Regions from separate parts of the Burkholderia cepacia ATCC 25416 genome, predicted to be linked through region 2. Evidence: predicted binding sites of a transcription regulator. Region 2 holds the regulator's gene; the other holds the start of a gene.
The links. The regulator FliA, encoded in region 2, starts transcription of late flagellar genes. The targets are predictions, from matches to a motif close to CTAAAGTTTNNNNNNNNNNNGCCGNTA.
Positions count from the first base shown of each region.

Region 1: a site for FliA is predicted at 5,923-5,949, ahead of motA (flagellar motor stator protein MotA). Genes of this name have one in related genera too.

Region 1 is NZ_CP012982.1:2,099,113-2,114,396, forward strand. Features, by position in the region: gene APZ15_RS26700 (DeoR/GlpR family DNA-binding transcription regulator) at 1-342, shown strand, start outside; gene APZ15_RS26705 (molybdopterin-dependent oxidoreductase) at 474-992, shown strand; gene APZ15_RS26710 (winged helix-turn-helix domain-containing protein) at 1,111-1,434, shown strand; gene APZ15_RS26715 (DUF2325 domain-containing protein) at 1,516-2,862, opposite strand; gene APZ15_RS26720 (hypothetical protein) at 2,983-3,534, opposite strand; gene motB (flagellar motor protein MotB) at 3,914-4,870, opposite strand; gene motA (flagellar motor stator protein MotA) at 4,881-5,750, opposite strand; gene APZ15_RS41210 (hypothetical protein) at 6,030-6,194, opposite strand; gene APZ15_RS26735 (patatin-like phospholipase family protein) at 6,267-7,151, shown strand; gene APZ15_RS26740 (aldehyde dehydrogenase family protein) at 7,294-8,775, opposite strand; gene speB (agmatinase) at 8,804-9,754, opposite strand; gene APZ15_RS26750 (helix-turn-helix transcriptional regulator) at 9,913-10,812, opposite strand; gene APZ15_RS26755 (cupin domain-containing protein) at 11,011-11,355, shown strand; gene APZ15_RS26760 (NAD(P)/FAD-dependent oxidoreductase) at 11,440-12,897, shown strand; gene APZ15_RS26765 (MFS transporter) at 12,985-14,175, shown strand; gene APZ15_RS26770 (LysR family transcriptional regulator) at 14,305-15,225, shown strand; gene APZ15_RS26775 (helix-turn-helix transcriptional regulator) at 15,241-15,284, opposite strand, start outside.
Region 2 is NZ_CP012981.1:1,082,871-1,098,154, reverse strand. Features, by position in the region: gene ahcY (adenosylhomocysteinase) at 23-1,441, opposite strand; S-adenosyl-L-homocysteine riboswitch at 1,474-1,599, opposite strand; gene APZ15_RS04920 (RNA polymerase sigma factor FliA) at 1,699-2,433, opposite strand; gene APZ15_RS04915 (nucleotide-binding protein) at 2,456-3,274, opposite strand; gene flhF (flagellar biosynthesis protein FlhF) at 3,267-5,030, opposite strand; gene flhA (flagellar biosynthesis protein FlhA) at 5,027-7,126, opposite strand; gene flhB (flagellar biosynthesis protein FlhB) at 7,123-8,319, opposite strand; gene APZ15_RS04895 (DUF805 domain-containing protein) at 8,687-9,067, opposite strand; gene APZ15_RS04890 (hypothetical protein) at 9,442-9,846, shown strand; gene APZ15_RS04885 (VOC family protein) at 9,942-10,439, opposite strand; gene APZ15_RS04880 (DUF3443 family protein) at 10,611-11,849, opposite strand; gene APZ15_RS04875 (DUF2844 domain-containing protein) at 11,866-12,369, opposite strand; gene cheZ (protein phosphatase CheZ) at 12,638-13,369, opposite strand; gene cheY (chemotaxis response regulator CheY) at 13,371-13,766, opposite strand; gene APZ15_RS04860 (protein-glutamate methylesterase/protein-glutamine glutaminase) at 13,834-14,925, opposite strand; gene cheD (chemoreceptor glutamine deamidase CheD) at 14,922-15,284, opposite strand, start outside.

The DNA.
Region 1 (15,284 bases), on a different replicon from region 2:
GGCGGGATGATCGGCACCCGTGCGGCCGCGACCGTCGGCGACGGCACGGTCGCCGAGATCTTCCGCTATCGCGCCGACCTCGCGCTGCTGTCGCCGGTCGGGGTCGATGCCGTGCGCGGCGCGACCAATTACGACCGGATGGAAACCGAAGTGGCGCGCGCGATGGTGAGCAACGCGGCGGACGTCGCGATCCTGGCCGATTTCAGCAAGCTCGGCACGAACAGCCGGATCAGCTTCTGCGAGCCGGCGCGGATCGGCGCACTGGTGACGGACGCGAAGGCGGAATCGGTCGACAGCTTCAAGAGCCTGAAGAAGGTCATCAAGAACATCGTGCTGTCGTAGCGCCGGGCACGATCGGCCGGCGTTATGCCGCCCATGCGGCGCGCATTCCGCCGGCCGGTTTTTTCCCGGCGTAATATATCCGCCGATACGACGCAGGCCTGCCCACCGGCAGGCCGTCATGGAGGCGGGCGATGGAGAGGGCAGGGACGGCGGCGCTTTCGGCGCAGCAGGTGCAACAGGCGCAACACGTGCAGCCGGCGGCGGCAGGCTCGATCGCGCTGACGGGCGCATTCGTGCGGCCGATGACGGTGACGCTCGACGATCTGCGCCGGCACGCGAGCGCGACGGCCGAGCCGTTCGACCTGCGCTGCTTCACGACGAATCGCTTCATCCGCTCGGTCGCGCCGTATCGCGGCGCACGGCTGAAGGACCTGCTCGACGCGGCCGGGCTGCGCAACGACACGCCGGGCGACTTCAAGCGCATGGTGTTCATCGCGCATGCGCACGACGGCTACGCGGTCACGTTTTCCTGGCACGAACTGTTCAACACGCCGGTCGGCGAACACGTGATCGTCGCGTTCGAATGCGGCGACGCGCTGCTGTCGATCGACGACGGCGCGCCGCTGCTGTTCTCGGGCGCCGACCTCCTGCCTGCGCCGCGCCACGTGAAGCGGCTGGCCGGCATCGTCGCCCGCGTGCTCGAGGTCTGAACCGGCGCGGGCGGCCGGCATGCGTCGCATCGGCCATCGTGTATGCTTGCCCGCATCGTTCAAAGGGCAGCACAACATGAAGACACCGGCACACCCCAAGCCTGAAGTGCGATTCAGGATGCGTATCCAGCAGGCCGACACGATCGCGCTCGGCCCGGGCAAGGTCGCGCTGCTCGAAGCCGTGCACGAACACGGTTCGATTTCGGCGGCGGCGCGCAGCCTGAAGATGTCGTACCGGCGTGCGTGGCTGCTGATGGACGAGCTGAACCGCTCGCTGAAATCGCCGGCGACGGTGTCCGAGCATGGCGGGCAGAGCGGTGGCGGCAGCGTGCTCACGCCGGTCGGCGAGGAGATCATCCGCCTCTATCGCGGGATCGAGGCGCGCGCCTACGCGGCGTGTGCCGACGAAATCGCCGCGCTCACGAAAATGGTGCGGCGCTGAAGCGCGGGGCCCGTTGACGCCGACGACGCGCTTGCACCGACCCGCTGAAGGGCAGAAGGAGCGCGTCGAAGCGAATCAGGTCTAGCCGTGCCGCAGGCAGAAGCGCGGCGTGCCGCCGGCGGCGGCATCCGGCGCCATGACGTCGCGTGCCTGTGCATCGAGCCGCCCGATCAGTTCGACGAAGCTGGCGACGCTGGCCGTCCGCAGCGGGTAGTACGCGACGTGGTGGCGTTCGCAGATGCGCTTGAGCAGGTTCATCGAATCGTGGTCGATGCAGTCGACCGGGAACACGACCATGTGCGCGCCCGGTAGCGCGGCGGCCAGCAGGCCCTTGCGATCCTCGATACCGCCGTCATGCAGCGTCACGTCACCGCCTGCCGTTTCGACGATCCGCCTGATCGCACGGTTCGAGCCCGGGCGCCCGCCGACATAGACCAGACGTGTGCCCCGCAGGATCGACAGCGGATCGGCCGCGTGTTCGGCGGGATCGTCCGCCGACGCCTGCACCGCCTGTTCGATCGCGCTCGCTTCGGCGCGCAGCGTTTTCACCATCGCCATCAGGTCGTCGAGTCGTGCGCGCATCGCGCGTGCGCTCGCCTGTTCCGCGGCGATCCGCTGCTCGGCCGCCTCGCGGCGGCTCGTATGCAGCGCGAGTCGTTCATCGCGCGCGGCCAGTGCCTCGCGCAGTTCGTGGACTTCGTCGCGCGATGCGCTTTCAGCCGCCGGCGGCTGTGCGTTCCGGCGCGCAACGAGGGCATCCCGCTCCTGCACCGCCGCGTCGCGCTGCGCGCTCATTTCTTGCAGGCGCGCCTGCTGCCGGTCGATCTTCGCGTGCAGCGCCGCATTCTCCTCCTCCAGCGCGACCAGCCGCCGGATATCGGCGCGATTGGCCGCGCCGACCAGGTGCGACAGCATGTGCAGGTCGCCGAACGCGGCCTGGCGCACGGCCATCGTCGTGCGTGGATGCGTCATCAGCGCCCAGTAGGCGGGCGGGATGTCGCCGCTCTTCAGCGCATCCTTCCAGCGCGCAAGGAGGTCATCCGCATCCTGTGCGCTGTCGAATGCGCGGATCGCGCCGGCGTAACGCTCGTCGAGCGCCTTGTGCAATGCCTTGGCGCCGGCCGTGCCGTCGATCGCGAGCTCGACGGCGGCGTGATGGATGTCGAGGTCGGTCGCGTGCTGGCGGTCGAGGTCGGTGTATTTCGGCACGAGCCTGCGCAGCTCGTGCGTGGTCAGGCAGGTGCCGATGATCGAGCAGTGCAGGTTCGCGTCGAGCTCCGACAGGCGCGTGCGGCGCTTCAGCTCGGTCAGTTGCGCGCGCGACGGCGCGCAGCATGCGTCGACCCGCGTGCCGGTTGCCGCGGGCAGATTACCGCCGGGCGACGAGAGATCGGCCGTGCGGGCAAGGCGAAAGGGCGGAACGTGCATGTTGACCTCTGTCCGGCATGGTCGGGCCGGAGACGGATGCGCGAAAGATTCGCGAAATATACCACGGGATATAACGAACGAAATTCGGGGGAAATCACCGGGTAATGCGGCGTGGTGCGGTCAGCAGAGTGCGCGCGGTCGGTCGGTGAGCAGCAGGGCGGCGGAGGGCGATGCCGGGGCGGACGGTGAAACGAGGCGCGATGCCGGCGCGTGCCGCTCCATCACGTACTCGACGCACAGCCCGACGAACAGCACGTCGACGCGCTCCAGCGCGGCGACCGCGTCGCGCATCGCTGCCGGGTCGTTGCTGAACGAATCCGAGAACACGTCGTCGCGTGTGCGTTCGAGGCGGCGCGCCTGGCCGATCGCCCGTTCGAGTTCGGGCAGGCGCGTGAAGCGGGCAGTGCGTGCGTCGTCTTCGAGCGTGGACAGCAGTTCACGAAAGCCCATCGCGGACAGCGCATCGTCCTGCGCGTTTTCAGCGTGCGCAGCCGAGAACATCCGGATGAAGCGCACGACGCTGCCGCGCAGGCGCCGGAACGCGTCGACGACATCCGTGACCTGCTGCGCACGTGCGTCGCTCGACAGCGGCCTGAGCGCGCTGATCTTGTGCGCGAGCGGCTGTTCCCGTGCGGTGCGCTGCGGGGCGCGATCCGTCGGCGTGCGGGGCATGGCGAATCTCCGGAAGTGCTGGTTTCGATATATTCTACGGAACATATCGAATGCGCGAAAAAAACGGCACCGTGCACGAGACATGGTGCCGTCAGCGGCCTTGGTAACGGCCCTCGCAATGGCCTTCGCAACGGCCTTCGCAACGGCCTTCGCAACGGCCTTCGCAACAGCCCGAGCAACAGCCCGAGCAACGGCCGCAACAACCGCCCGAACAACCGCCCGAACAACCGCCCGAACAACCGCCCGAGTCAGTCGATGTCGCGCCCGACCGTTCCGAACGCGACCGCGACGCCGAGAACCACGCTGTCGCACAAGGGCTGCGCGCAGCGCCCGGCCCCCATCGGGCACATCCGCCCCGCGTTCGTGAATACGCCCGCGCCTAATGCGGCCGCGTGAGCGCCGCCGGCAGCACGGCGGCCCGGGCGCCGGCCGATTCGTCCACGGTCGTCCTGCCGCCGTCCCGAAAGAACGCCTGCTCGGCGGCATTGTTCATCACGAGGATGCTGATGCGGCGATTGGTCGGCTCGTCCGCGACGTTCCGGTCGAGCGGCAGGACATCCGCGAGCCCGCGCACCTGGAGCAGCTTTTCCTCCCGCAATCCGCCCGCGACCAGCGCGCGCCGCGCGGCGTTCGCGCGATCGCTGGAGAGCTCCCAGTTCGAATAACCCGTGGGGCCGTCGCGATACGGCGTCGAATCGGTATGGCCGGCAATCGACACGCGGTTGTCGACATCGTCGAGTGCCGTGCCGATCTGGGTGAGGATCGCGGTGGCATACCCTTCGGGTTGCGAACTGCCCGACGCGAACATCGGGCGCTTGAGCGAATCGACGATCTCGATGCGCAAGCCCTCGTGAGTGATCGCGATCCGGATCTGGTCCTGGTACGCGCGCAATGACGGGCTTTGTGCAATCGCCGCGGTCAGCTTCGCCTTCAGGCGCTCGAGCTTTTGCGTATCGACGATGTCGGCAGCGGCCGCGGGCGAGCTGGCCGGCACCGGTTGCGCTTTCGCGTCGATGGCCGGCGCCGGGTCCGACAGGTCGCGGCCGCCACCCTGCACGATGCTCGGGCGCGGCGCCTGTGCGTCTTTCCCGCCGGACAGGAGCGTCGACAGCGGCGTGTTGAAATAATCCTCGATCCCCTGCTTGTCGTACTTGGACACCGAGCCGAGCAGCCACATCAGCAGGAAGAACGCCATCATCGCCGTGACGAAATCGGCGTAGGCGATTTTCCAGGCGCCGCCGTGGTGGGCGTCGTGGTCCTCGCCCTTCTTGCGGCGCACGACGACGAGCGGTGCCGATGCGGACTGTTTCGACGGGTTGGAGCGATGGTCGGCCATGGCGCCTCCGTTATGCGGGCCTGGGCGACTTCGTCGCGCGGACGGCCTCGTCGAGCTCCTTGAAGCTCGGGCGATCGGCCGTGAACAGCACCTTGCGGCCGAACTCCACCGCCACCGCCGGCGCGTAGCCGCTCATCGACGCGAGCAGCACGGCCTTCACGCACTGGAACGGCTTGGCCGCGGCGCGGCCCTTCGCATTGAGCAGATCCGCGAGCGGGCCGACGAAGCCGTACGCGAGCAGGATGCCGAGGAAGGTGCCGACGAGCGCGCCGGCGATCATCTTGCCGAGCACGGCGGGCGGCGCGCCGACCGAGCCCATCGTATGCACGACACCCATCACCGCCGCGACGATGCCGAACGCCGGCAGGCCGTCCGCCATCTTCTGGATCGCGTTGGCCGCGACGGACGCTTCCGCATGGTGCGTATGCAGTTCTTCGTCCATCAGGTCCTGCATCTCCAGCGCGTTCACGTTGCCGCCCGACATCATCCGCAGATAATCGACGATGAAGTCGAGCAGGTGATGGTCTTCGAGCACGTGCGAATACTTCTGGAACAGCGGGCTTTGTTCGGGTGCGTCGACGTCGGCCTCGAGCGCCATCATGCCGTCCTTGCGCGCCTTCTGCAGCAGCTCGTACAGCAGCGCGATCAGTTCGACATATTGCTGTTTCGTATAGCCGCCGCCCTTGAAACAGGTCGGCAGGCTCTTGATCGTCTTCTTCAGCGTCGCGACCGGATTGCTGACGACGAACGCACCCAGCGCGGCGCCCAAAATGCACAGCAGTTCGAACGGTTGCAGCAAGGCCGGCAAATGGCCGCCCACGCCGACAAAACTGCCGATCACCGATCCGATCACGACGATCCACCCGATGGCTACAAACATGATTACCTCTTGCGCGACTCGCGCTGCCGCATCTGTTGTCGAAAAGCGGGGGGGACGTCCGGCCATCCCGCTCCATGCCCGCGACGGCGCCGGATCGTTGCGTGTCGAATGCGATTCCGGCGGCCGTCCCGATGTATCGCAACGCGATGCCGGTCGGCGGGTGTTGATGCAATAACGGCGGTCGCCGGGGCGACTGAACCCGTGATTCCACGTAGCGCGCACGATTCACGCGTGGCATACGTTTGCGGGCGGCGGTAGGCGCGATTTGCTTGATCGAAGTCAAAAATTGCGCGCCTTCGCGTGAATTTCCGTCTGGATGCGGCCCGGAACACGGCGGCGAATGACACACCCGTCGCGACGGAAGGCGCCGCGCGGAAGTCCGGGGAACGCGGCGCACGGTGCATCGCCTGCCGGCGCGGGTTCGCGCGCCGGCAGGGTTTTCATCAGGACATCCGGGGCGCCGCACGATCCATCATGGAGAAAGCACCGTCGCAGCCAACCGCAGGAGGGCGCACCGTGACGTCCGATCCCACTTCCTCGACCGCCTTCGTGTTCGCCGGCGGCGGCAGTCTCGGCGCGATCGAGGTCGGCATGCTCCGCGAGCTGGTCGCGAGCGGCGAACGGCCCGATTGCGTCGTCGGCGCGTCGGCGGGCGCGATCAACGCCGCCTATTTCGCCGGCCGGCCCGATGCGGACGGCGTCGCGATGCTCGCCGCGCTGTGGTGCCGGATCCGCCGCCAGGACATCATGCCGTTCTCGATGCGCAGCCTCGTCGCGATGCTGCTGCGCAACCGGCCGCATCTGGTCGAGGCCGATGCGCTGCGCCTGCTGCTGGAAAGGAACCTGCCGTACCGGCGGATCGAGCAGGCCGCGTTGCCGCTCCACATCGTCGCGACCGACGTGCTGAACGGCCAGGAAGTCGTGCTGTCCGCCGGCCCGGTCGTGGATGCCGTGCAGGCCAGCGCGGCGATTCCCGGCGTGTTTCCGTCGGTCAGCATCGGCGGCGTGGAACTCGTCGACGGCGGCGTTGCGAACAATACGCCGATCTCCGTCGCGGTCGCGCTCGGCGTCAAGCGGATCGTCGTGCTGCCGGCCGGGTTCGCGTGCGCGTTGCGCGTACCGCCGCGCAGCGCGATCGCGCATGCGACGCACGCGCTGACGCTCGTGATCGCGCGGCAACTGGTGCGCGATCTGGAGTTGTACGGGGCACGCGCGCAAATCCATGTCGTGCCGCCGCTCTGTCCGCTCGACGTGTCGTCATACGATTACTCGCAGTGTGCGCAGCTGATCGACAAGGCCGCGGAACGCACGCGTGCGTGGATCGACGCGGGCGGGCTCGCGCAGTGCGCGATTCCCGGCCAGCTTCGCGAGCACGACCATGCCGCCGAGCTGTCGCACTGAGGGTTGCTCACGCGCCGTGAAATCCCGTGAGCGGCGCACGCCGAACACCCCGGCGCTCTCCCCGAAAATCCCCGAAGAACCAAAAAAAAGCGGCACCGTGCACGAGACACGGTGCCGCCAACGGCCTGAACGGCCGCACTGGTCAGTCGATCGCGCGCATCGCGTGGCGCAGTTCCTGATAGCTGCGCAGCCCCGCGACGCCGAGTTCGCGGCCGATTCCGCTGAGCCCGAACCCGCCCCAGCACACGTGCGGATAGATCAGCTGCGGTGCGTTGATCCACACGAGCCCCGCGCGCACGCGCTGCTGGAACTGCTTCGCGATGCCGGCATCGCGCGTCACGACGGTCGCGACGAGCCCGTAGCGCGTGTCGTTCGCGAGCGCAATCGCTTCGTCGTCGGTGCGGAACGATTTCACGCACGCGACGGGGCCGAATACTTCGTCGGTCCACAGCGGGTTGTCGGCGGCGGGCTCGGCGATCACGACGGGCGCCATGAAGAAGCCCGCACCGCCGGCATCCGTCACCCGGCCGCTGAAGGCGACGCGTGCGCCCGCCTCGATACCGTGCTGGAGCATCGCTTCGACGCGCGTGCGTTGCGCGGCCGAGATCAGCGGCCCCATCGCGACCTGTTCCGCGGCGGGCGGCGCGACGACGAGCGCACGCACGGCCGTCTCGAACGCGGCCATGAAGCTGCGGTACACGCTGTCGTGCACGAGGATGCGCGCGGTGGCCGAGCACATCTGGCCCGCGTTCGTGAACGCGCCCGCAACCGCGAGCGACACCGCGACGTCGAGATCGGCGTCGTCGCGCACGATCAGCGACGACTTGCCGCCGAGTTCGAGCGTCACGCGCTTCATGTCGACGGCCGCGGCCTGCATGACCTTGCGGCCGGCCGCCGTGCTGCCGGTAAACGAAATCTTGTCGATCAGCGGATGCGCGGTCAGCGCCGCGCCGACCTCGGCGCCGCCGTTCACGACGTTGACGACGCCGGCCGGCAGCCCCGCTTGCTCGACGATCTCGAGCAGCGCGTGCTCGGTCGGCGACGTGAGTTCGGACGGCTTCAGCACGACCGCGCAGCCGGCCGCGAGCGCGGGCGCGAGCTTCCACGCGGTCGTGACCATCGGGAAGTTCCACGGCATGACGAGCGCCGCGACGCCGACCGCGTCGTAAAAGCGTTCGGCCGTGACGGCGTCGCTCGGCAGCGCGACCGGTTCGGCCGCGAACAGTGCCGGGTCTTCGCACAGCTTCGCGTAGTACGCGAACGTGGCGGCGACGTCGCCGACATCGGCCTCGGCCTCGAACGGCGGCTTGCCGCTCACCTGCATCTGCAGCGCCGCCAGGCGGTCGCGCGATGCCTCGACGCGCTCGGCGATCGTCGCGAGCATCCGGCCGCGTTCGGCCGGCGGCGTGTCGCGCCAGCCGGCGAATGCGTCGCGCGCGGCACGCACCGCGGCGTCGACGTGCGCGGCCGTCGCGAATTCCTGCCAGCCGATCGCGTCGCCGGTCGACGCGTTGAAGATCGGTGCGCCCGCCTTGTCGGAATGCGTGTGGACGGACTGCCCGGCGATGCGCGCGGCGGGCAGCACGAACGTCGCGGCGGAAGGGGAAAGCTCGGCGGTAGACATGAGGTTCATCCTGTCGAGGTCGGTCGGGTTAGCGGTAGGCGACGCCCGGCATCACGCAGAGCATCTCGAACGCGAGGTTCGCGCCGGTGAGCGCGGTGGTGCCGGTCGGATCGTACGGCGGCGCGACTTCGACGAGATCCGCGCCGACGATGTTCAGGCCCTTCATCCCGCGGATGATTTCCAGGCCCTGCTGCACGGTGAGGCCGCCGATTTCCGGCGTGCCGGTGCCGGGCGCGAACGACGGGTCGAGGCCGTCGATGTCGAAGCTGAGATACACCGGCGTGTCGCCGACGCGTTCGCGCACCTGCGCCATCAGCGGCGCGAGCGACTGGTTCCAGCATTCCTCCGCCTGCACGACGGTGAAGCCCTGCTGGCGGCACCAGTCGAAATCGTCCGCGTGGTAGCCGGTGCCGCGCAGGCCGATCTGCGTGACCTTGTCGCATTGCAGCAGCCCGTCCTCCACCGCGCGGCGGAACGGCGTGCCGTGCGCGATCTTCTCGCCGAACATCGTGTCGTTCACGTCCGCGTGCGCGTCGACGTGGACGACGGCGACCTTGCCGTACTTCTTGTGCAGCGCGCGCAGGATCGGCCACGCGATCGTGTGGTCGCCGCCGAGCGTGATCGGCCGGCAGCCGTTCGCGACGATCTCGTCGTATGCCTCTTCGATGCGGCGCACCGAGTCCTTCAGGTCGTACGGGTTGGTCGCGACGTCGCCGATGTCGGCCACCTGCAGCGAATCGAACGGTGCGGCGCGGGTGGCCATGTTGTACGGGCGCAGCAGCACGGATTCGGTGCGGATCTGGCGCGGGCCGAAGCGCGAGCCCGAGCGGTTCGACGTGCCGAGGTCGAGCGGCACGCCGACGAAGCACACGTCGAGGCCGTCGGTCGTCTCGGCTTGCGGCAGGCGCATCATCGTGGCGATGCCGCCGAAGCGCGGCATCTCGTTGCCGCCCATCGGTTGATTGAGTTCGCGGGGCATGGGGCCGTCTCCTTTATCTGAGGTAAAGCGATCGGCCGATGGTAGAGGAGAACGCCCGCGCGAAGATTTTGAAGTCGCAACGTTTACATCGACGGGGCTCGATGCAAGTGGCGCCGCCGCATCGACGCGGCGCAACCGAACGCGGCCGCGCGGCCAGGTCAGGCCGGATCAGGCCGGCGCGAGAGGGCCGGCGGCGCGGCGCCGTCGTGCGGGCCGGAGGAAGGGAACGCGGTGGTCGCCGAGCCCCATGCGGCGAGTTCGCGCTTCGTGCGCACGCCGAGCTTCGCGAACGCGCGCTTCACGTACGACTCGGCCGACGCAACGCGCACGCCGAGGATCTCCGCCGTTTCCGGCACGGTCTTGCCGGAAAGCAGGTGCTTGCAGGTTTCGTATTCGCGCTTCGACAGCTTCACGCCGTCGGCCGCGAGGCGCGCGTCGAACTGCGCGAGCGGGTGGACTTCGGGCGTCGGGTGCGCAATGCGCCGCGCGGCCGTGGTCGACGCATGAAGTTCGAGCAGCGGGAACAGCACGTCGCTGATGCTGCGAAAGCGGTTCATCTCGGCGAGCGTGAACGGCGGCCGGTCGCGGCCGCGCTCCAGCGCGATCGAATGCTGCGAATAACGCGTGCCGCGTGCGAGCACGCATTCGTGGCCGATCTGCACGTCGTCGAACAGCCGCTGGCGGAATTCGCCGGGCGGGATCGCCGCGATGTCGCGCACGACGAGCATCGTGCCCGTCTTGCCGCGCAGCCCCGCGAACAGCGGGTCGCTGTCGAGAAAACGCTCGTAGTAGAGCGTCATCACGTCGGAGACGTCGGCGCTCGCCGCGCCGATGCCGCTGCTGCCGATCCATTCGCATCGGTAGCCGGTGGGCATCGAGCCGTCGACGCGCGAGCGTTCGACGTGCGCGACGTCGAGCGGCACCACTTCATTGAGCAATTGCGTGAGGCGCGGCACGAAGTGCGGCGTGCCGACCGTCTCGATCAGCTCGCCCAGCGCCTTGAACGACACGTTGAAGCGGTCGTTGTCGCGGTGGAAGGGGTTCACGTTGAGCAGCATGCGGTTCCCCGGTGAAAAGCCGGCGGATTGTAGCGTCGGCCACGCAAAACGTCATTAGGGGGAAATCCCGGCAGGTGTCCTTGCGACCTGACCGGCCCCGGAAAACACCGCTTGTCCCCCCCGGAGGGGGGCATACCGGGGCAGTGTAAATGAGTAACTTTGTCTCTGTTTTTTTCAATCAAGAGACGAAAGATTCTGATGACCAAACTGATCAAGGACATCCTGCCGCTCGGCGCAGGCATCGGCGAATTCACGAAGCTCGACTTCGGGATGGACGAAAGCGACTGGCGCGCGGCGGAAGGCAAGAGCGGCAACTACCTCATCGGCTGGTGGGAAGGCAAGGTCGGCTCGGTGGAGTTTCCGGAAACCGCGGCCGACGAAGCGGTGTGGCTCGTCGAGGGCCGGATCGCGCTGACCGACGTCGAAGGCAACCGCAAGGAATTCACGCCGGGCCAGGGCTACCTGCTGCCGGCCGGCTTCGCGGGCCGCTGGGAGACGATCGAGGACGCGAAGAAGTTCTACGTGCTGCTCGAGAAGTCGTGATGGCCGAAGCCGCCGCCGTGGTGTCGTCGTCCGTGTGACGCGCGCCCGGCGGCGGTTTCGTTTCCGCGTGTGATGGCAGGGATCATGGAAATGGAAGTCAAGGCAAGAGAGACTGCACCGGCGCAGGCGCACGCATTGCGTGGCGCGCCGGTCGCATTGGGCGTCGAGGCGGCGCTCGCGAATACGAAGCTGTTCCCGTACTGGCTCGACAACCCGGCCGCGCCGGCCACCGAGCCGGAACTCGTCGGCGACGTGAGCGCCGACCTGCTGATCGTCGGCGGCGGCTTCACGGGGCTGTGGTCGGCCGTGCAGGCGAAGGAACAGATGCCGCACCTGAACGTGGTGCTGATCGAGGCCGGCAAGGTCGCGCACGGCGCATCGGGCCGCGCGGGCGGGATCATCTCGACGTCGGTGATGCACGGGCTGCCGAATGCGGTGCGCGTGTTCCCGAACGACATCGCGCAGCTCGAGGCGTTCGGCCATCACAACCTCGACGGCTTCGAGGAAACGCTGAAGCGTTACGACATCGACGCCGACATCGAGTGGAACGGCGAGATGACGGTCGCGGTCGATCCCGAGCACATCGCGCACCTGAAGGGCGATTACGACCTGCATCGCGAGTACGGCCACAACGTCGTGCTGCTGAACCGCGACGAAACGCTCGAACAACTGAATTCACCGCTGTTCGCGGGCGCGCTGTGGTCGCGTAACCGCAGCGGCATCGTGCATCCGGCGAAGCTCGCGTGGGGGCTGAAGCGCGCGGCGCTGTCGCTCGGCGTGAAGCTGTACGAGCACACGCCGCTCGTGACCGTGACCGACGAAGGCAGCACCGTGTTCGTGAAGACGCCGAAGGGCAGCGTGCGCGCGCCGCGCGTCGTGTTCGGCAGCGGCACCGCGAAGGTCGGGATTCCCGACATCAACCGCCGCGTGATGCAGGTGCGCGACCACGTGCTCGCCACCGAGCCGCTCACCGACGAGCAGCTCGCGCGGATCGGCTGGAAGAATCGCCAGGGCGTGTACGACACGCGCACGCAGCTCAACTATTTCCGCCTGACGAAGAACAACAACATCATCTTCGGCGGCCTGGTGAGCTATCACTTCGACGGCGATCCGGAACCGCATCAGGACGGCCGGCGCGAGACGTATTACCGGCTCGCGGAAGCGTTCTACCGCACCTTCCCGCAATTGAGCGACGTGCGCTTCTCGCATGCGTGGGGCGGCCCGATCGACTATTGCTCGCGCGGCTCGGTGTTCGCGAAGCGCTATCTCGGCGACAAGGCCGTGTTCGTCGCCGGCTATACGGGTTTCGGCGTCGCGGCGAGCCGGTTCGGCGCGTTCATGGGGCTGAACATCCTGTTCGATCGCGACAGCCCCGAGCGCAAGCTCGACATCGCGAACCAGAGCCCGAGCTACATCCCGCCCGAGCCGATGCGCTGGGTCGCCGCGAAGATCACGTTCCATGCGTTCGACGGCGCGGATGCGGAAGGCGGCTGGAAGCGCGCGTGGATCAGCGGCATCAAGGCGATGGGCTTCCCGATGTAAGCGACACGGCGGCCCGGGCCGGGCCGCCGCCATACCCGACTCCCTCGAGGAGACGGTCCGCGCCGCGGACACGGAGAGAGACACCGAATGAACGTAGTGAACCTGCAGGACGAAGCGCGACAGGAAAGCGCGCCGTTCGTCGTCGTGATGCTGCTGCTCGGCATCCTCGGGCCGACGGTCTTCCTCGGCCTGCCCGCGATCGTCGGGCAGGTCGAACGCCATTGGGGCTTCGGCGAAGCGGCGCTCGGGCTGTCGAGCTTCATCGAGGTGCTCGGCGAATCGACGGGCACGCTGCTCGTCGCGTTCGTGCTCGGCCGCCAGCCGGTGCGGTGGGTGCTCGCGGGCGCGGTGACGCTCGCGGCCGGCGCGAACCTCGGCACGCTCGCGACGCACGGGCTCGTCGCGTATTCCGCGTTGCAGTTCATCGCGGGCGTCGGCTCGGGCGGCCTGAACGGCATCGCGCTGCGCTACCTGTCGTACTCGCGCGCGCCGGAACGCAATCTCGGGATCATGCTGATGGGGCAGGTGACGTGGAGCATGGTGCTGCTGGCCTACATCTTCCCGATGCTGAGCGACGCATGGGGCGCGCACGGCGTGTTCGGTTTCGTCGCATGCGTGCTCGGCGTATTCGTGCTCGCGACGCCGCTGTTTCGCCGGGGCGAGACGCTGGCCGCCCCGGCACCGGCCGGCGTCGCCGGCCGCATCGACCGCCGGGGCGCGATGCTCGTGCTGTGCGCGCAGCTCGCGCTGTACGGCGGCGTCGGCGTCGTGTGGACCTTCCTCGAGAAGATCGGCACCGCGGCGGGCCTGAGCGGCAGGTCGGTGTCGCTCGTGCTCGGCATCGCGAACATCGCGAGCCTCGTGATCTGCGCGGCGATGCCGAAGCTCGGCGCGGGCGCGGGCCTGCGCCGCTGGGCGCTCGTCAACCTCGGCGGCTGCGCGGTCGCGGCCGTGCTGCTCGCGATGCCGGCATCGGCCATGACGTTCACGCTCGGCGCGGTCGTGTTCATCGGCTGCTGGACCGGCGGCGCGCTGCTGATCTACGCGACGATTCCGCAGTACGACCTGGTCGGCAAGTCGGCCGCGCTGTCGCCGGGCTGCGTCGCGCTCGGCTACGGCATCGGCTCGGTCGCGGGCGGCTCGCTGATCGAGCGCGCAGGCACGCAGTCGGCGCTGATCGCGGCGATCGTGCTGTGCGCGGTGGCGTTCCTGTGCTACCGGCGGCTGCGGCCGGCCGTGTTCGGCATGGAACGCGCGCTCGCGGTGGCACCTGAATGACGGTTTCGACGCGCGCCGCTGCCGATGGCGGCGCGCGTCCGGTCCGGTTCATCGGCGAAGGCGGCGGGCGTGGCGCGCGATGCGCGTCGTGCCGGCCGGGCAACGCGCACACGCGCAGCGGCTTCAGGCATGTTCTCGAATACTTCCGATCTCGATCTCCGGCTCATCCGGGTCTTTCTGGCCGTCGTCGACGCACGCGGCATCACGGCCGCCGAGGCGTCGCTCGGCGTGCGGCAGTCGACCATCAGCACGCAACTGTCGGCGCTCGAAGCGCGCGTCGGCTTCAAGCTCTGCGATCGCGGGCGCGGCGGCTTTCGCCTGACGTCGAAGGGCGAACGCTTCGCGGCCACCGCACGCACGCTCGTCGCGGCGACCTCCGAATTCGTCGCGCGTGTGCGCGACATCGACCGCAAGCTGGTCGGCACGTTGTCGATCGGCCTGATCGGCCAGGCGCCGCTCGTCGAGAACGCGCGCCTGGCCGATGCGATCGGCGCATTCCGCAAGCGTGACCAGGCCGTCACGTTCGCGATGAAGGTCGCGTCGCCGCAGGAACTCGAGGAAAGCCTCGTCAACAACCAGCTCGATCTCGCGATCGGGTATTTCTGGCATCGCGTGCCCGGGCTGCTCTACACGCCGCTGTTCACCGAGCAGCAGGTGATCTACTGCGGGCGCGGGCATCCGCTGTTCCATGCGTCGCGGCCCGTGACGGCGGACGACCTGCAACTGCACGACTGGGTGTGGCGCACCTATCCGGTGCCGGAGGAGCAGTATCCGCTGCCCGAGCGGCGCGTGACCGCGAGCGCGGACAGCATCGAGGCCGCGACGATCCTGATCCTGTCGGGCGGCCATCTCGGCTACCTGCCCGCGCACTACGCGGAGCCGTTCGAGCAGCGCGGGCTCGTGAAGGCCGTCGGCCGCGCGACGTTCAGCTTCGACGTGCCGCTGCATCTCGCGATGAAGCGCAGCACGAGCGACAAGCCGATCGTCGACGCGTTCTGCGAGGACCTGCTGCGCGCCTTCAACATCAAGGCGGCCGCGCTGGCCGCGTAAATCCAGGCCGCGCGTTCAGCAGTCGACGAGTACCCAGTCGAACAGCTCGCGGCGCGTGC
Region 2 (15,284 bases):
ACCGCGGCGGCGGCGCATCGGATCAGTAGCGGTAGTGGTTCGGCTTGAACGGGCCGTCCTTCTGCACGCCGATGTACGAAGCCTGCTCGTCGGACAGCACGGACAGGTTCGCGCCGATGCGCGCGAGGTGCAGGCGGGCGACCTTTTCATCGAGGTGCTTCGGCAGCACGTACACCTTGTTCTCGTACTCGTTGCCGCGCACGAACAGCTCGATCTGCGCGAGCGTCTGGTTCGCGAACGAGTTCGACATCACGAACGACGGGTGGCCGGTCGCGCAGCCGAGGTTCACGAGGCGGCCTTCCGCCAGCAGGATCACGCGCTTGCCGTCCGGGAAGATGATGTGGTCGACCTGCGGCTTGATGTTTTCCCACTGGTACTGGCGGGTCGACGCGACGTCGATTTCCGAGTCGAAGTGGCCGATGTTGCAGACGATCGCGTTGTGGCGCATCGCCTTCATGTGATCGTGGTTGATCACGTGGTAGTTGCCGGTGGCCGTCACGAAGATGTCGGCCTTGTCGGCCGCGTATTCCATCGTCACGACGCGGTAGCCTTCCATCGCCGCCTGCAGCGCGCAGATCGGATCGATTTCGGTGACCCACACGGTCGCGCCCAGGCCGCGCAGCGACTGCGCGCAGCCCTTGCCCACGTCGCCGTAGCCCGCGACGACCGCGACCTTGCCCGCGATCATCACGTCGGTCGCGCGCTTGATGCCGTCGACCAGCGATTCACGGCAGCCGTACAGGTTGTCGAACTTCGACTTCGTGACCGAGTCGTTCACGTTGAACGCCGGGAACGGCAGGCGGCCGTCCTTTTCCATCTGGTACAGGCGGTGCACGCCGGTCGTGGTTTCTTCGGTCACGCCCTTGATGTGCGCGAGGCGCGTCGAGTACCAGGTCGGGTCCGCGTCGAGGTGCTTCGCGATCGACTTGTACAGCGCGACTTCTTCCTCGTTGGTCGGCTTCGCGATCACCGAACGATCCTTCTCGGCCTTCGCGCCGAGGATCAGCAGCAGCGTTGCGTCGCCGCCGTCGTCCAGGATCATGTTCGCGAATTCGCCGTTCGGCCATTCGAAGATGCGGTGCGAGAACTCCCAGTATTCGTCGAGCGATTCGCCCTTGAACGCGAACACCGGCGTGCCGGCTTCGACGATCGCGGCAGCCGCGTGGTCCTGCGTCGAGAAGATGTTGCACGACGCCCAGCGGACGTCGGCGCCGAGCGCCTTCAGCGTCTCGATCAGCACGCCGGTCTGGATCGTCATATGCAGCGAACCCGCGATGCGCGCGCCCTTCAGCGGCTGCTGCGCCTTGTATTCGTCGCGGATCTGCACGAGGCCCGGCATTTCGGTCTCGGCGATGTTCAGTTCCTTGCGGCCCCAGCCGGCCAGCGCCATGTCGGCGACGACGAAATCGTTGGAAGCCTTGGAATCGATAATGGCGTTCATCACGCCCTCCTTTCTAAAAAGTTTCTAGATTGGTGACGTGAGCGCCGTTCAGGAAGCGGGGCCGGTGCGACGGTCGCGATACGCGCGCCGCACGGCTGCTTGGTGAAGCTTTCCGAGCCTGGCGGACGCAGAGGTCCGTCGCAACGCTCCTCGGAAAACGGAGGGGATTGTAGCAAATCGGCGCGCGGAATGCGCACACGGATGCAGATGCCGAACGCGCGGCGTCGACGCGCGCGGCCGTCAGGAACGGTAAAGGGTCAGGATTCCGCGCCGACCCACGCCTGTTCGCGCAGCCGCGCGCGCAGGCGCGCGACGGCCTGGCTGTGCAGCTGGCATACGCGCGATTCGCTCACTTCGAGCACCGCGCCGATCTCGCGCAGATTCAGACCCCGTTCGTAGTACAGCGACATCAGCAGCTTCTCGCGCTCCGGCAGCCGCTCGATCGCCTCGACGAGCGCTTCGCGCAGGTGCTCGTCGAGCAGTGCCGACAGCGGGTCCGCGTGGTCGACGCGGTAGCGGTCGAGGAACGGCTCGTCGTCGGCCGCGCGGTCGAAATCCTCGTAGTAGATCAGCTGGCTGCCGTGCAGGTCCTGCAGCATCCCCTGGTACTCGTCGAGCGGCATGTTCAGGTGCTGCGCGATCTCGGTCTCGCTCGCCGAGCGGCCGAGATGCTGCTCGACCTGGTGCACCGCGTGCTCGACCTCGCGCGACGTCTTGCGCAGGCTGCGCGGCAGCCAGTCGTTGCTGCGCAGCTCGTCGAGCATCGCGCCGCGGATGCGCTGCGTCGCGTAGGTCTCGAACTGCGCGCCCTGGTCCTCCTTGTAGCGGCCGGCCGCGTCCATCAGGCCGATCATGCCGGCCTGGATCAGGTCGTCGAGGTCGACGCTCGCCGGCATCTTCGCGACGAGCTGCAGTCCGAGGCGGCGCACGAGCGGCGCATATTGCGCGAGCACGTCGGCCTGGGACATCTTTCCTTGAGCGTTGTACATCATGGCTCTCTCCTTCCGGTGGCACTCACGCGGCGTGTGCCGCGCCCGCCTCATACGACGGCTTGCCGCCCGCGTGCACGGCGCGGCCCGCACCCGAACGCGGGCGCATCGGCCAGTACAGCAGGTCGGCGGCAATCTGCCGGTAGTCGCGCGCGGCGGCCGACGACGGGAACGCGTCGACCGCGGCGCGCGTCAGCTCCCGCGCATGCTCGACGAGCGGATCGGCGCTCACGCAGCCCGCGTCGGCGATCGACACCGTCAGGTAGCGGCTCGCGACGCCCGCGAGGTTGTCGAACGCGACCTTCGCATCCGCGTGGCTGCCGACGTGATTGGTCAGCACGCGGAACTGCGCGAACGCATGCGCGAAATGCAGCCGCTTCATGCACGCGTATGCCTCGGTGATCGCCTGCGCCGCGACCCGCGTCACGACCAGCACGTCGTGCGCTTCGCGGGCGAGCGCCGAGAACGAACCGTCGGCGCCGAGCTGCGCGTCGACGAGGACGATGTCGGCCGGCCCGTCGATGAAATCGCTGAGCTGCGCGTCGGTGTAGCCGGCGCGCGCGAGCCGCGCGGCGGCGCACAGGCCGAAGCCGGCCGCGACCCGCGTGCGTTCGCCGTCACGCAGCCACGCGCCCGCGAGCGTCGCGCTGGCCGAATGCACGTCGGCGCGCTCGTCGACGACGAGCACGTCCTTGCCGAGCGACGCGAGCGCCGCCGCGAGATTCACGACGGTGGACGTGCAGCCGACACCCGCCGGCCCGCCCGTCACCGCGACGATGCGCGACGCGCGCCCGGCCAGCAGGCGCCGCAGCCCTTCGGCCTGGTCGATGATTTGTTTATCCAAATCGCACCTCGTGCAGCTCGGCGGTGGAACGTGCGGTCAGTGCGGAAAGCAGCGTCGGCATGTCCTCGTCTTGCGGCACGAAGGGCGAGCCGTCGCGCGGCACACAGAACGCGCTCTTCAGCAGGAATCGGGTCGATGCGACGTACAGGTTCTCCGGCACCTTCTGGCCGGTCGACACGTAGTGGATCGGCAGCTTGTAGCGGATCACCGTGTCGAGCACGCCGCCGAGGTGGGTCGCCTCGTCGAGCTTCGTGAGGATGCAGCCGGCCAGGTCGGGATGCTCGCCCGCGCTGCGGTACGCCTGCACGACTTCGTTGAGCGTGTCGCCATGGCTCGTCGCGTTGAGCAGCAGCAGGCGCTGCACCGGCGCGTTCGCGCCGTGCAGCATCGCGATCTGGTCGGATACCGCGCGGTCGCGCTGGCTCATGCCGATCGTGTCGATCAGCACGATGTGCTTGTTGCGCAGCTCGGACAGCGCGAGCGCGAGATCGCCCGCATCCTTCACCGCGTGCACGGGCACGCCGAGGATCTTGCCGAAGATGCGCAGCTGTTCGTGGCCGCCGATCCGGTAGCTGTCGGTGGTCAGCAGCGCGACCTTGCTCGCGCCGAAGCGCATCACGCAGCGCGCGGCCAGCTTCGCGGTGGTGGTGGTCTTGCCGACGCCCGTCGGCCCCATCAGCGCGAACACGCCGCCGCGCTCCATCAGCGCGTCCTCGCTGTCGAGCACCGGCAGGTTCGCCGCGAGCACCGACTGCGCCCATTCGGCCGCCTGCTCGAAGCTCTGCGCGCCGTCGCCGGACGGCATGTTGTCGACCAGCATCCGCACGAGCTGCGCGGAGAAACCGGCCGAGAACAGGTGCTTCGTCAGCGCGCCATGCACGGCGCTGCGACGCTGGCGGTCGTGCCACATCAGGCTGTCGAACTGCTCTTCCATCATCCCGCGCAGCTCGCCGAGCTCCTGCATCACCGTGTCGTTGACGATGCGCTCGATGCGCGACTTCACCGCATCGGCCACCGCGGCGGCGGCGTCGGCGGACAGGCGCGTGCGCTCGGCCGCCTTCGCGGCCTGCGCAGCGCCCGGGTCCGGCGCGCGGGTCGCGGCTGCCGGCATCCGGCGTTCGGCGTCGCGCACGATGTCGCGCGCCCAGCCGGGCGGCGTCGCGCTCGCGGCGGCCTGCGGGGCCGGCGGGCTCGGCTGCGGCGCGGCGGGCGCCGCCTGCGTGCGCGCCATCAGCGCATCGCGCTGCTGGGTCAGGCGCTTCGCGTGCTCGACCAGCCACGGTGCGGGTTCGGAAGTCGCGGCCGGCGCACCGGTGACCGACGCACCGGCGGCGGTGGCGCCGGCCAGCGGGTCCGCGTCGAGCGTCGAGGCTTGCGCGGCCGCGTCATCCGAGCCCGAGTCCGCGTCCGCCTCGGCGCTTGCGCCGAACACCGACGAGAACACGTCCGGCAACCCGCCTTCGCCTGCCGCATACGGATTGACGGCCGGGCGGGCGAGCGCCGCGCCCGGGCGCGACACGATGCCCGGCACCGCGGCGGCGGGCACCGATTCCGGCACGCGCGGCGCGGCCATGCGTGCGCGCGCCGCGGCCGGCGGCGCCACGGCGGCCAGGTCCGAATCGGCGAGGGCGACGATTTCCACGCTGCCGTCATCGAGCGTGCGGTTCGACAGCACGACCGCGTCGGCGCCGAGCGCCTCGCGCACGAGACGAAGTGCGTCGCGGCTCGTTGCGCCGGTGAATTTGCGAATGTTCAAGCGGAACCCCCGATGACGTTAACGACTTTGATCGTGCGTGTGTCCGGCACTTCGGCGTACGACAGCACTTTCAATTGCGGCAGGCTGCGGCGCAGGAAACGCGCGAGCATCGCGCGCAGCGCGTGCTGCACGAGCAGCACGGGCGGCAGCCCGAGATTCTGTTGACGCAGCATCGCCTGCTGCGTGCCGGTCAGAAGGTTGTGCGCGAGGCCGGGTTCGAGGCCCGGGTTCGCGCCGGTGGCGAGCGCCTGCGACAGCACGCGTTCGAGATTTGCGTCGAGGCCCATCACCTGCATCTCGCCCGCGCCCGGATACCACTGCTGCGTGATCGCGCGGCCGAGCGCGAGCCGCACCGCGGCCGTGATCTCGAACGCGTCGCCGCGGCCCGCGTGTTCGGACACGGCCTCGAGGATCGTGCGCATGTCGCGGATCGGCACGCCTTCCTCGAGCAGGTTCTGCAGCACCTTCTGCAGCGTCGTCAGCGAGATCGTCTTCGGCACGAGGTCCTCGACGAGCGACGGCGCGTCCTTGCCGGTGCGCTCGACGAGCGCCTGCACTTCCTGGCGGCCGAGCAGCTCGGCCGCGTGCTGGACGACCAGATGGTTCAGGTGCGTCGCGACGACCGTGCTCGCGTCGACCACCGTGTAGCCGTACACCTGCGCCTGTTCGCGCATCGCGACGTCGATCCACACGGGCGGCAGCCCGAACGCGGGATCCTGCGTGACGGCGCCCGGCAGCGCGGCCGTCACCTGGCCGGGGTTGATCGCGAGCCACTGGCCCGGGAACACTTCGCCGACGCCGATCTCGACGCCCTTCAGCGCGATCCGGTACGCGTTCGGCCGCAGCTCGAGGTTGTCGCGGATATGGATCACGGGCGGCAGGAAGCCGATTTCCTGCGCGAATTTCTTGCGGATGCTCTTGATGCGCTTGAGCAGTTCGCCGTCGCTGTTCTTGTCGACGAGCGGGATCAGCCGGTAGCCGACTTCGAGGCCGAGCGGGTCGATCAGCTGCACGTCGTCCCAGGTCGCCTCGTGGCTGTCGGACGGCAGCACGGCGGGCGGCGCGATGTCGGTCAGGTCGCCGGCCGCCTTGCGGGCCGCCGCGCGCTTCGTCTGCGTGCGGGCCAGCCAGATCGCGCCGCCGCCGAGCGCGAGGAACGCGAAGTGCGGCATGCCCGGGATCAGCCCCATCAGCACGATGATCGCGCCGGTGATGTTCAGCACGCGCGGGTTCGTGAACAGCTGGCCGGTGATCTGCGTGCCGATGTCCTCGTCGGTCGCGACGCGCGACACGATCACGCCGGCCGCCGTCGAGATCACGAGCGACGGGATCTGCGCGACGAGGCCGTCGCCGATCGTCAGCAGCGTGTAGTTCGTGCCGGCCGCGGCGAACGTCATGTCGTGCTGGACCATCCCGACGATCAGCCCGCCGATCACGTTGATCGCCATGATGATCAGGCCGGCGATCGCGTCGCCGCGCACGAACTTCGACGCGCCGTCCATCGACCCGTAGAACTCGGCTTCCTGCGAGACCGCCAGGCGGCGCTTGCGCGCCTGCTCTTCGTTGATGAGGCCCGCGTTCAGGTCGGCGTCGATCGCCATCTGCTTGCCGGGCATCGCGTCGAGCGTGAAGCGCGCGGACACTTCGGCGATCCGCCCCGCGCCCTTCGTGATCACCATGAAGTTGATGATCATCAGGATCACGAACACGACGATGCCGACCGCGAAGTTGCCGCCGACGAGGAAGTGGCCGAACGCCTCGATCACCTGGCCGGCCGCGTCCGGCCCGGTGTGGCCCTCGAGCAGCACGACGCGCGTCGACGCGACGTTCAGCGACAGGCGCAGGAGCGTCGAGAACAGCAGCACGCTCGGGAACGCCGCGAAATCGAGCGGCTTCATCGTGTACATGCTGACGAGCAGCACCATCACGGACAGCGCGATGTTGAACGTGAACAGCAGATCCAGCAGCATCGGCGGCAGCGGCAGGATCATCATCCCCAAAATCATGCAGATGAGGATCGGGCCCGCGAGCGCGCGCAGGTTGGTGCCCGCGAACGGATTCTGGCGCTTCGCGAACAGGCCGGTCGGGGTGCTCATGCCGCGCCTCCGTTACCGAGCGTGTCTTCGGCTTCCTCGCGTTCGTCGTCGGCGGAGACCGACGCGCCCTTGTCGAGGTCGGCCGGCACGTCCAGGTCGACCGGCACCGCCGGGAACGCGCCGCCTTCCGAACGGAAGCGCTTGAGCTGGTAGACCCACGCGAGCACTTCGGCGACGGCCGAGTACAGCGAGCCGGGAATCTCGCGTTCGAGTTCGACGTTGTGATACAGCGCACGCGCGAGCGGCGGCGCTTCGAGCAGCGGCACGTTGTGTTCGGCCGCGAGTTCGCGGATGCGCGCGGCGACGAGGTTCACGCCCTTCGCGACGACCTTCGGCGCGCGCATCTCGCCGTCCGTGTATTGCAGCGCGACGGCGAAGTGCGTCGGGTTCGTCACGACCACGTCGGCCTTCGGCACGGCCGCCATCATCCGGCGCCGCGCGATCGCGCGCTGCTGCTGGCGGATCCGCCCCTTCACGTGCGGATCGCCTTCGTTCTCGCGATGCTCGCGCTTCACTTCTTCCTTCGTCATGCGCAACTTCTTGTTGTACTGCCAGATTTGGTAAGGCACGTCGAGCGCGGCGACCACCAGCATCCCGGCGACCGTCGTGCCGCAGCACACGGCGACCAGGTGCAGCGCATCGGGCAGCGCCACGCCGAGCGGCTGCGTCGCGAGACCGAGCAGCTCGTCCTTGCTGCGCCAGATCGCGATGCCGCCGATCCCGCCGACGACCAGCGTCTTCGCGATCGACATCCCGAGCTGGATCGGCCCCTGGATCGAGAAGATCCGGCCGAGGCCCGAGATCGGGTTTAGGCGGTCGAACTTCAGTTCGAACGTCTTCTGCGAGATCAGCCAGCCGCCGAGCGCCATCGGCGCGAGCAGCGCGGCGACACCGGTGAGCGCGAGCAGCGGCAGCAGCGCGGCGAAGCCTTCGAGGCTCGCGCTGCCGGCCGCCGACAGCATCCGGTTCGTGTCGAACGCGGTCGCGCGATCGAACATGAACGCGCCGCGCAGCATCGCCTGCAGATGCCCGCCCGACGGGCCCGCGAGCAGCCAGGCACCGTAGAACCCGGCCGCGAGCAGCGCGAACGAAGCCAGTTCGCGCGAACGCGCGACCTGCCCCTCCTCGCGCGCCTTCTCGCGGCGCCTGGGAGTGGCGGCTTCGGTCTTGTCGAGATCGCTCTCGTCTGCCACGGGGCCTCCAGTCGGGTACGGCGGAATGCCGCTTTCCAGTGACACCGATTATTCATGGAGGCGTCAAACACCGATCGGTCGAGCAAAGCCGGGAAAGGGGGGTATTTCGGGGAATCGGGCGAGCCGGCGCAAACGCGGCCGGACGGGGCCGGAAGGGGGCCGGAAGGGGGACGGAACGGGGTGCGGCGAGGCGGCGAAACGGGGCGGCCGGTGCGATGGCGGGGGTGGGCGCGGGGCTTGGGGCTTCGGGCCGAGCGACGACGGCGCGAAGCTGGGAAATGGTGAAGCGGTTGGTGAAACGGTGAAGCGGGACCGGCGCGAAACCAGGCCCCGACGCGACGGCGTCGCGCGCCGGGGCAGGCGTCGGTCAGGCCGCCGCGATCGGGTCCGCGCCGAAGCGGTTCGGGCCTTCGGTGCCGCGCGAGCACATCCACACGAGCAGCAGGATCCCGCCGACGATCGGGATCAGCACCAGCAGCAGGAACCAGCCCGAGCGGCCCGTATCGTGCAGCCGGCGCACGCTGACCGCGATGCTCGGAATGATCAGCGCGAGCGAAATCAGGCCGAGCACGACGAGCAGCAGCAGCGTGATCAGGCCCGCGTCGTGGCTCCCCGCGCCGACGACCTGCGCGACGATCGACAGCACGCAGGTGAGCAGCGCGAAATACCAGTATTCGGCACGGCGCGCGCGGCCTTCGAATGTCGCGTATTTATTGAGTACGGAACGAACGGCTTCTGAAAAATTCATCTTATTACCCTCCTGTTTTATATTGACGACCCCGGAAACAACGCCGGCATTATATGTTTGAATTTCGGCGGACTCCAATCTATTTTCACATGACGGGTAATGCGCACGCCCGGCTGCAGCGCCCGCCGGCACGGCGCGGGAACGGCTGCCGCAGCGGAATACGGCGCCGCAGGCTTGCATGCCGCGTCATTTTAATAATCTTGAACACCTGACATAAACGACAGCCCCGGATAATCCAGTACCTGACTACAGCAAAATGAAACCGGGGGCGATCGATAATCGCCGCGAGTACCGCATTCGATTAACCGCCGGTATTACGCCGGCGCGCAAAGCGCGCTACGCTTCGTCATTTCCGATTCCGGTCGAACCTCACCATGCTCCGTCATCCGTTCGTTCCGTCGCTGTCGCTCGCCTGCGCGCTGGCAGCCGGCTGCGCGGGCACGCCGGCCCTGCCGCCCGGCGCGCAGGCGCCTGACGCACCGCACCCCGGCACGATCGCCCTGCACCATGCGTGGAACGGGTCGACGCAAACCCTGCGCGCGCAGGATGTCCCCGCGAGCGTCGCTTTCCGCTGCGCCGACGCGCGCGGCGAACCGTCGGAACGCGCCCGCGCGGCCTGGTGCGTGCCGGTCGTCGAGATCGAATCGGTGTCGGTCGATGCCGCCGGGCGCCCGGTCGCGCCGGCCGATGCCGTCCGGATCGAAAGCACCGCGTACGGGCCCGGCCACCGCTTCCTCGACCATACGCAGCTGATGCGTACCGGCCGGCGGCCGGTCTAGCGCCCGTATGCGGCGATCACGGGCTTCCCGGCCCGTGCCGGCCACGGGGCGCCGGCGAGATCCTGTTCACGCCGATAACGGGCCGGCGCACGCGCCTAGCCCGCCGCCGCCCGCTGCAGCGCGGCGAGATCGAGCTTCTTCATCGTCATCACCTGCGCCATCACGCGCTCGGCGCGCGCGGGATCGCCCGCCATCAATTCCGGCAGCTGCACCGGCACGACCTGCCACGACACGCCGAACCGGTCGCGCAGCCAGCCGCACTGTTGCGCGCGCTCGTCGCCGCCTTCGGACAGGCGCGCCCAATAGCGGTCGATTTCGTCCTGGTCCCGGCAGTTGACGACGAACGACACGGCCGGCGTGATCTGGAACACGGGGCCGCCGTTCAGCGCGATGAACGCCTGCCCGTCGAGCTCGAACGCGACGGTCATCACCGCGCCCTCCGCGCTGCCGGATGCGTGCGCGCCGGCCTTGCCGTAGCGCGCGACGTGCACGATGCGCGCGTTGTCGAACACCGACACGTAGAAACCGGCGGCCGCCTCGGCGTCGCGGTCGAACCAAAGGAACGGGGTGATGCGTTGTATGCGCGAGCTCATGACGCTGCCTCCTCGATGTCGTGCCGGCACGGCCGCCGGTATTACATCGTAGGCGCTGTGCCCGCACGCGGCGGCGCTCCGGCCCGGCCGGCCGTGCCGTGCGCGGCCGCCGGATAAAAAAGGGGGCGATCTCTCGCCCCCCCGTTCCCTTCAGCGTGCGGCCCTGCCGCGTCAGAACGCGACGAAAGGCGCCGCGCCGCCGGTCGAGGTCTTGTCCATCCCGAAGTAGATCGTCCTGCCGTAGAAGTGCGGCATGCCGATGTCGAGCCAGCTGGACGAACCGAACGGGCCCGCGATGTCGTTGAACGCGTACGTCGACGGGTTCGAGAACAGCGAATCCGCGTTCGCGATGGACATCGACACGGTCGCGGCCACGCCGTTCTGGCCGCTCAGCGTCGCCGAGTAGCTGGCCGGCGGCGATGACGGGCAGTAGAACTGCGTGTTCTTCGAGCAAACCGTCTGCCCCGAATCGTTGAAGAAATACGCGTTCGAGCCCGTATCGAAGAACGCGGTCACGTTGCGCCCGAGGAACGTCGCGCTGACGTCGCCCGTCGTGGTCGACGTCATCACGGTCTTCCCGGTCAGGTCGGGCAGGCCGAACGTCAGCGTCCCGGTGGAGCTGGCCTGCCCGCTGTTCGAGATGCCCGGCATCGTCACGCTCACCCCGCTGCTGTCGGCGAAATGATGAACCGGGTTGGCCACCTGCTGCGCCACCGGCACGAGCGCGACCGCGCAGTTCGCGTTGTCGCCGTTCGGGCACGCGTAGTAGTTGTTGCTCGACGACGTCGACGTCGCGCAGGTCGTGCCGCAGTCGACCGGCGCCGGCCCGATGCCGAGAATCCCGTTCGCGCCGAGCGCGCTCGCCGAGTTGGCCGACGCACCGCCGTTCGTGCACGAGGCCGGCACGTTCGTCGTGCCGAGGTCGCCGATGATCTGCACGGGCAGCGAGCGCGCCTGCTCGGCGCCGATCGACAGGTCGACCGTGCGCACCGAACCCCACGTATAGCTCGACACGAACTTGCCGCACTCGGCGACCGGCGCGCCGCCGCTCGTCACCTGCGGGAGGCTGCCGAGCACGCCCGACACCGCACTGCCGACGAGCCGCAGCCCGTAGGACGCGGTATCGACGAGCACGTTGCTGACCACCTGGCAGTTCGACGTGCCCGGCGCGCAGACCTTCACGCTGATGGTCGGGATGTTGATCACGTTCGCCACGCCGGCGTTGACGTTGATGACGGCCGTGTTCCCGGAGTTGCCGTCCGAGCCGCCCGAACCGTTGTTGCCGTTGTTGCCCGAGTTGCTGCTGCCGCCGCCGTCGCCGCCGCCGCCGCATGCGGTCACGAGAACGGCCGTTGCCGCCGCGAGGCCCAGCACGCCGAGCCAGCGCTTGAATGTACGAGGAATGCTCAAGATCGCTCTCCCGCTGTCACTGGATGTCGGTGCCGGCCAGGCCGGCAGGCAGCGCCGCCGGCAGCCAGGCCTGGCCCGAGAAGGCGCCCATGTGGCCGCCCGTCCGGATCACGAGGCCGCTCGTGTCGACAGACACAGGTGCGCGCCAGCCGCGCGCCTTGTGCGCCGCTTGGACGCCGGCGGTGTACTGCGGGAAATAGCTGCCGAGCAGCGACGCGAGATCCGGCATCGTCGGCCCTTGCCATGCGAGGCCGAACACGCTGCCGGCGGCCGACGTGTACTCGTGAATGACGGTGCCCGACCCGAGCGTGATTTCGCGGACGGTATAGGCGGCGGTACTCGCCTGCACGCCGTCCGCCGAACGCATCGCGCGCTGCAGCGCGCGCACGCTTGCGGCCTGATCGTCCGCCGGCGGCGACATCGGTGCGCCGCCCAGTTCGGCGTGCGCGTGGACGGCCCACAGCACACCCGTTGCAGCCGTCGCGTGCGCGACGGCGCGGCCCAAGCGTTTCAGCTTCACATTCCCTCCCACGGGACTGGCTTCGTGGCGGCGTGCGCGGCGATCATACCCGCGCCGCCTGCCGACGTATGAGTCGTATGAATGACGCTTCGTTGCTGCTGACGCGTAGTATGCCTGCTGAGTGTGTCGAAGTGTCAATTCGACGCAGGCCGACCGGCGCGTGCGCAGGCGGCTAGCCCGGGTAAACGTGGTGGACGTTGTGGAAACGGCGCGACGCATGCATCGCGCGGCCCCGCGAAACGGAGGCGCGCCGATGCACGCGGCAGGGTCAGAAGCCCAGGCTGGCAAGCAGGTCGTCGACCTGCCCCTGGTCCTGGACCACGTCGGATTTGCCTTCCGGCGCGATCTGCGGGCCGTTCAGCAGCGACTCGGGGCTGCCGGTCGAGCTCATCTGCTCGGCGGCGAGCGCGGCCGCGGTAGCCGCGAACTGCTCGCGCCGCTCCGGCGCGATGTTCTCGACGAGCACCGTGAGGAGCTGCTGCTCGATCAGGTAGACCATGTCCATGATCTTCTTGATCACCTGGCCGGTCAGGTCCTGGAAATCCTGCGCGAGCATGATCTCGAGCAGTTGCGCGCTGGTCGCCGACGTCGATTCGGGCAGCGTGCGCAGGAACGTGCGCGTATCGTCCATCAGCTCGCGCACTTCCGCGTGCTCGATCGGCGCCGCATACCACTGCGCCCAGCGCGCGTCGAGCGCTTCGGCTTCGTTCTGGAGGCGCGCCTGCATCGGCTTGGCCACCTCGATCGCATTCAGCACGCGCTCGGCGGCCTGCTCGGTCATCGTCGCGACGTAGCGCAGCCGGTCGCGCGCATCGGGCACGGCTTCGGCCGCCCGCTCGACATGCTTGTCGAGCCCGAGCTCGCGCATCGAATCGCGCAGCGTGCGCGTGACATGGCCGATGCGCGCGAGGATGCGGTCGCTCGCGTAATCGGCACCTTCGGCCTGGCCGTCGGCGCTGAACCCGGCGCCCGTCAGCGCGGCATGGATCGGCTCGTTCACGTCAGCTCCCGGCCTTCGCCATCTTGTCGATGATCTTGTTCAGCTTCTCGTCGAGCGTCGCGGCCGTAAACGGTTTCACGACGTAGCCGCTCGCGCCGGCCTGCGCCGCCGCGATGATGTTCTCCTTCTTCGACTCGGCCGTGACCATCAGCACCGGCAGGTGCGTGAGCGTCGCGTCCGCGCGGATTTCCTTCAGCATCGCGAGGCCGTCGAGGTTCGGCATGTTCCAGTCCGAGATCACGAAGTCGTAGCCGCCGCCGCGCAGCCGCGCGAGGCCGGCGAGGCCGTCCTCGGCCTCGTCGACGTTCGAGTAGCCCAGCTCCTTGAGCAGGTTGCGGACGATCCGGCGCATCGTCGGGAAATCGTCCACCACCAGGATTTTCATGCTCTTGTCCATCGTCGTTCCTTTCCAGATTCGTTTCCGTCGGGACGCGTATCGTGGCACGCGCCCCGTGACATTCCATTCAAACGCGCTGCACGCGATCGCCCATCGTCGCCAGGCGCGCCATCACGCGGCGGCTCATGTCGGCGAGCGGCGCGATCTCGTCCGCGCCGCCGAGCGCGATCGCCTCGCGCGGCATCCCGAACACGATGCAGCTTGCTTCGTCCTGCGCGAACGTGTGGGCGCCCGCGCGTTTCATTTCCAGCAGGCCGGCCGCGCCGTCGCGGCCCATCCCGGTCAGGATCACCCCGATCGCGTTCTTGCCCGCGTGCGTCGCCGCCGAGCGGAACAGCACGTCGACCGACGGGCGGTGCCGGTTGACCGGCGGCTCGTCCGACAGTTGCGCAATATAGTTCGCCCCGCTCCTCGCAAGCAACAGGTGCGCGTGGCCCGGCGCGATATACGCGTGGCCCGGCAGCACGCGCTCGCCGTGCTCGGCTTCCTTCACCGCGATCCGGCACAGGCCGTTCAGCCGCTGTGCGAACGATTTCGTGAAGCCCGGCGGCATGTGCTGCGCGATCAGCACGGCCGGCGCGTCCGGCGGCAGCGGCGTCAGCACTTCGCGGATCGCCTCGGTGCCGCCCGTCGATGCGCCGATGATGATCAGCTTCTCGGTACTGACGAGCGGGTTGTTGATCATCGGCGCGGCCGCGTGGCTGTCCGCCGCGCGCGCGACGGCCTGCGGCTGCGGCGCCTGGCGCACGCGCGCACGCGACGCCGCGCGGATCTTGTCGGCGAGCTTTTCCGCGTAGTCGAGCATCCCGTCGCGAATCCCGACGCGCGGCTTCGTGACGAAATCCACCGCACCGAGCTCGAGCGCGCGCAGCGTGATTTCCGAGCCGCGCTCGGTCAGCGACGACACCATCACGACCGGCATCGGCCGCAGGCGCATCAGCTTCTCGAGGAAGTCGAGCCCGTCCATGCGCGGCATTTCGACGTCGAGCGTGAGCACGTCGGGGTTGTGCTGCTTGATGAGCTCGCGCGCGACGAGCGGATCGGGCGCGGTCGCGACCACCGTCATGTCGGGCTGGCTGTTGATGATCTCGGTCATCAGGCTGCGGATCAGCGCCGAATCGTCGACGCACAATACTTTGATCTTCTGCACTGCGGTCATGCCTCCTGCTTTCTTGATAGGTTCGCCGCATACGGGCTGCCGGCTTGCGGGTTCGCTGCCCGTGAGCCGCTGGAGCCGCTGGAGCCGCCGGCACCGCCCGGCGCTGCGCCGCGCGCGCCGAACAGCTCGATACGCGGGCGCGCCGGCTGCGGCGCGGCCGGCCGTTTCGCCGCAAACAGCTCGACGTGGGGACGCGGCCGCGCGGCGCGCAGGCGGTCGGCCTCGCGCGCGAGCGCGGCTTCGCGCTCGGTCACGCCCGGCACCTGCAGCCGCAGCTTCTTCACCATCGCGCGGCCCGTGCGCGGCATGAATGCGACCTTGCGCGGATGGACGTCCTGCAAGTCCTCCGCGGTGATGCG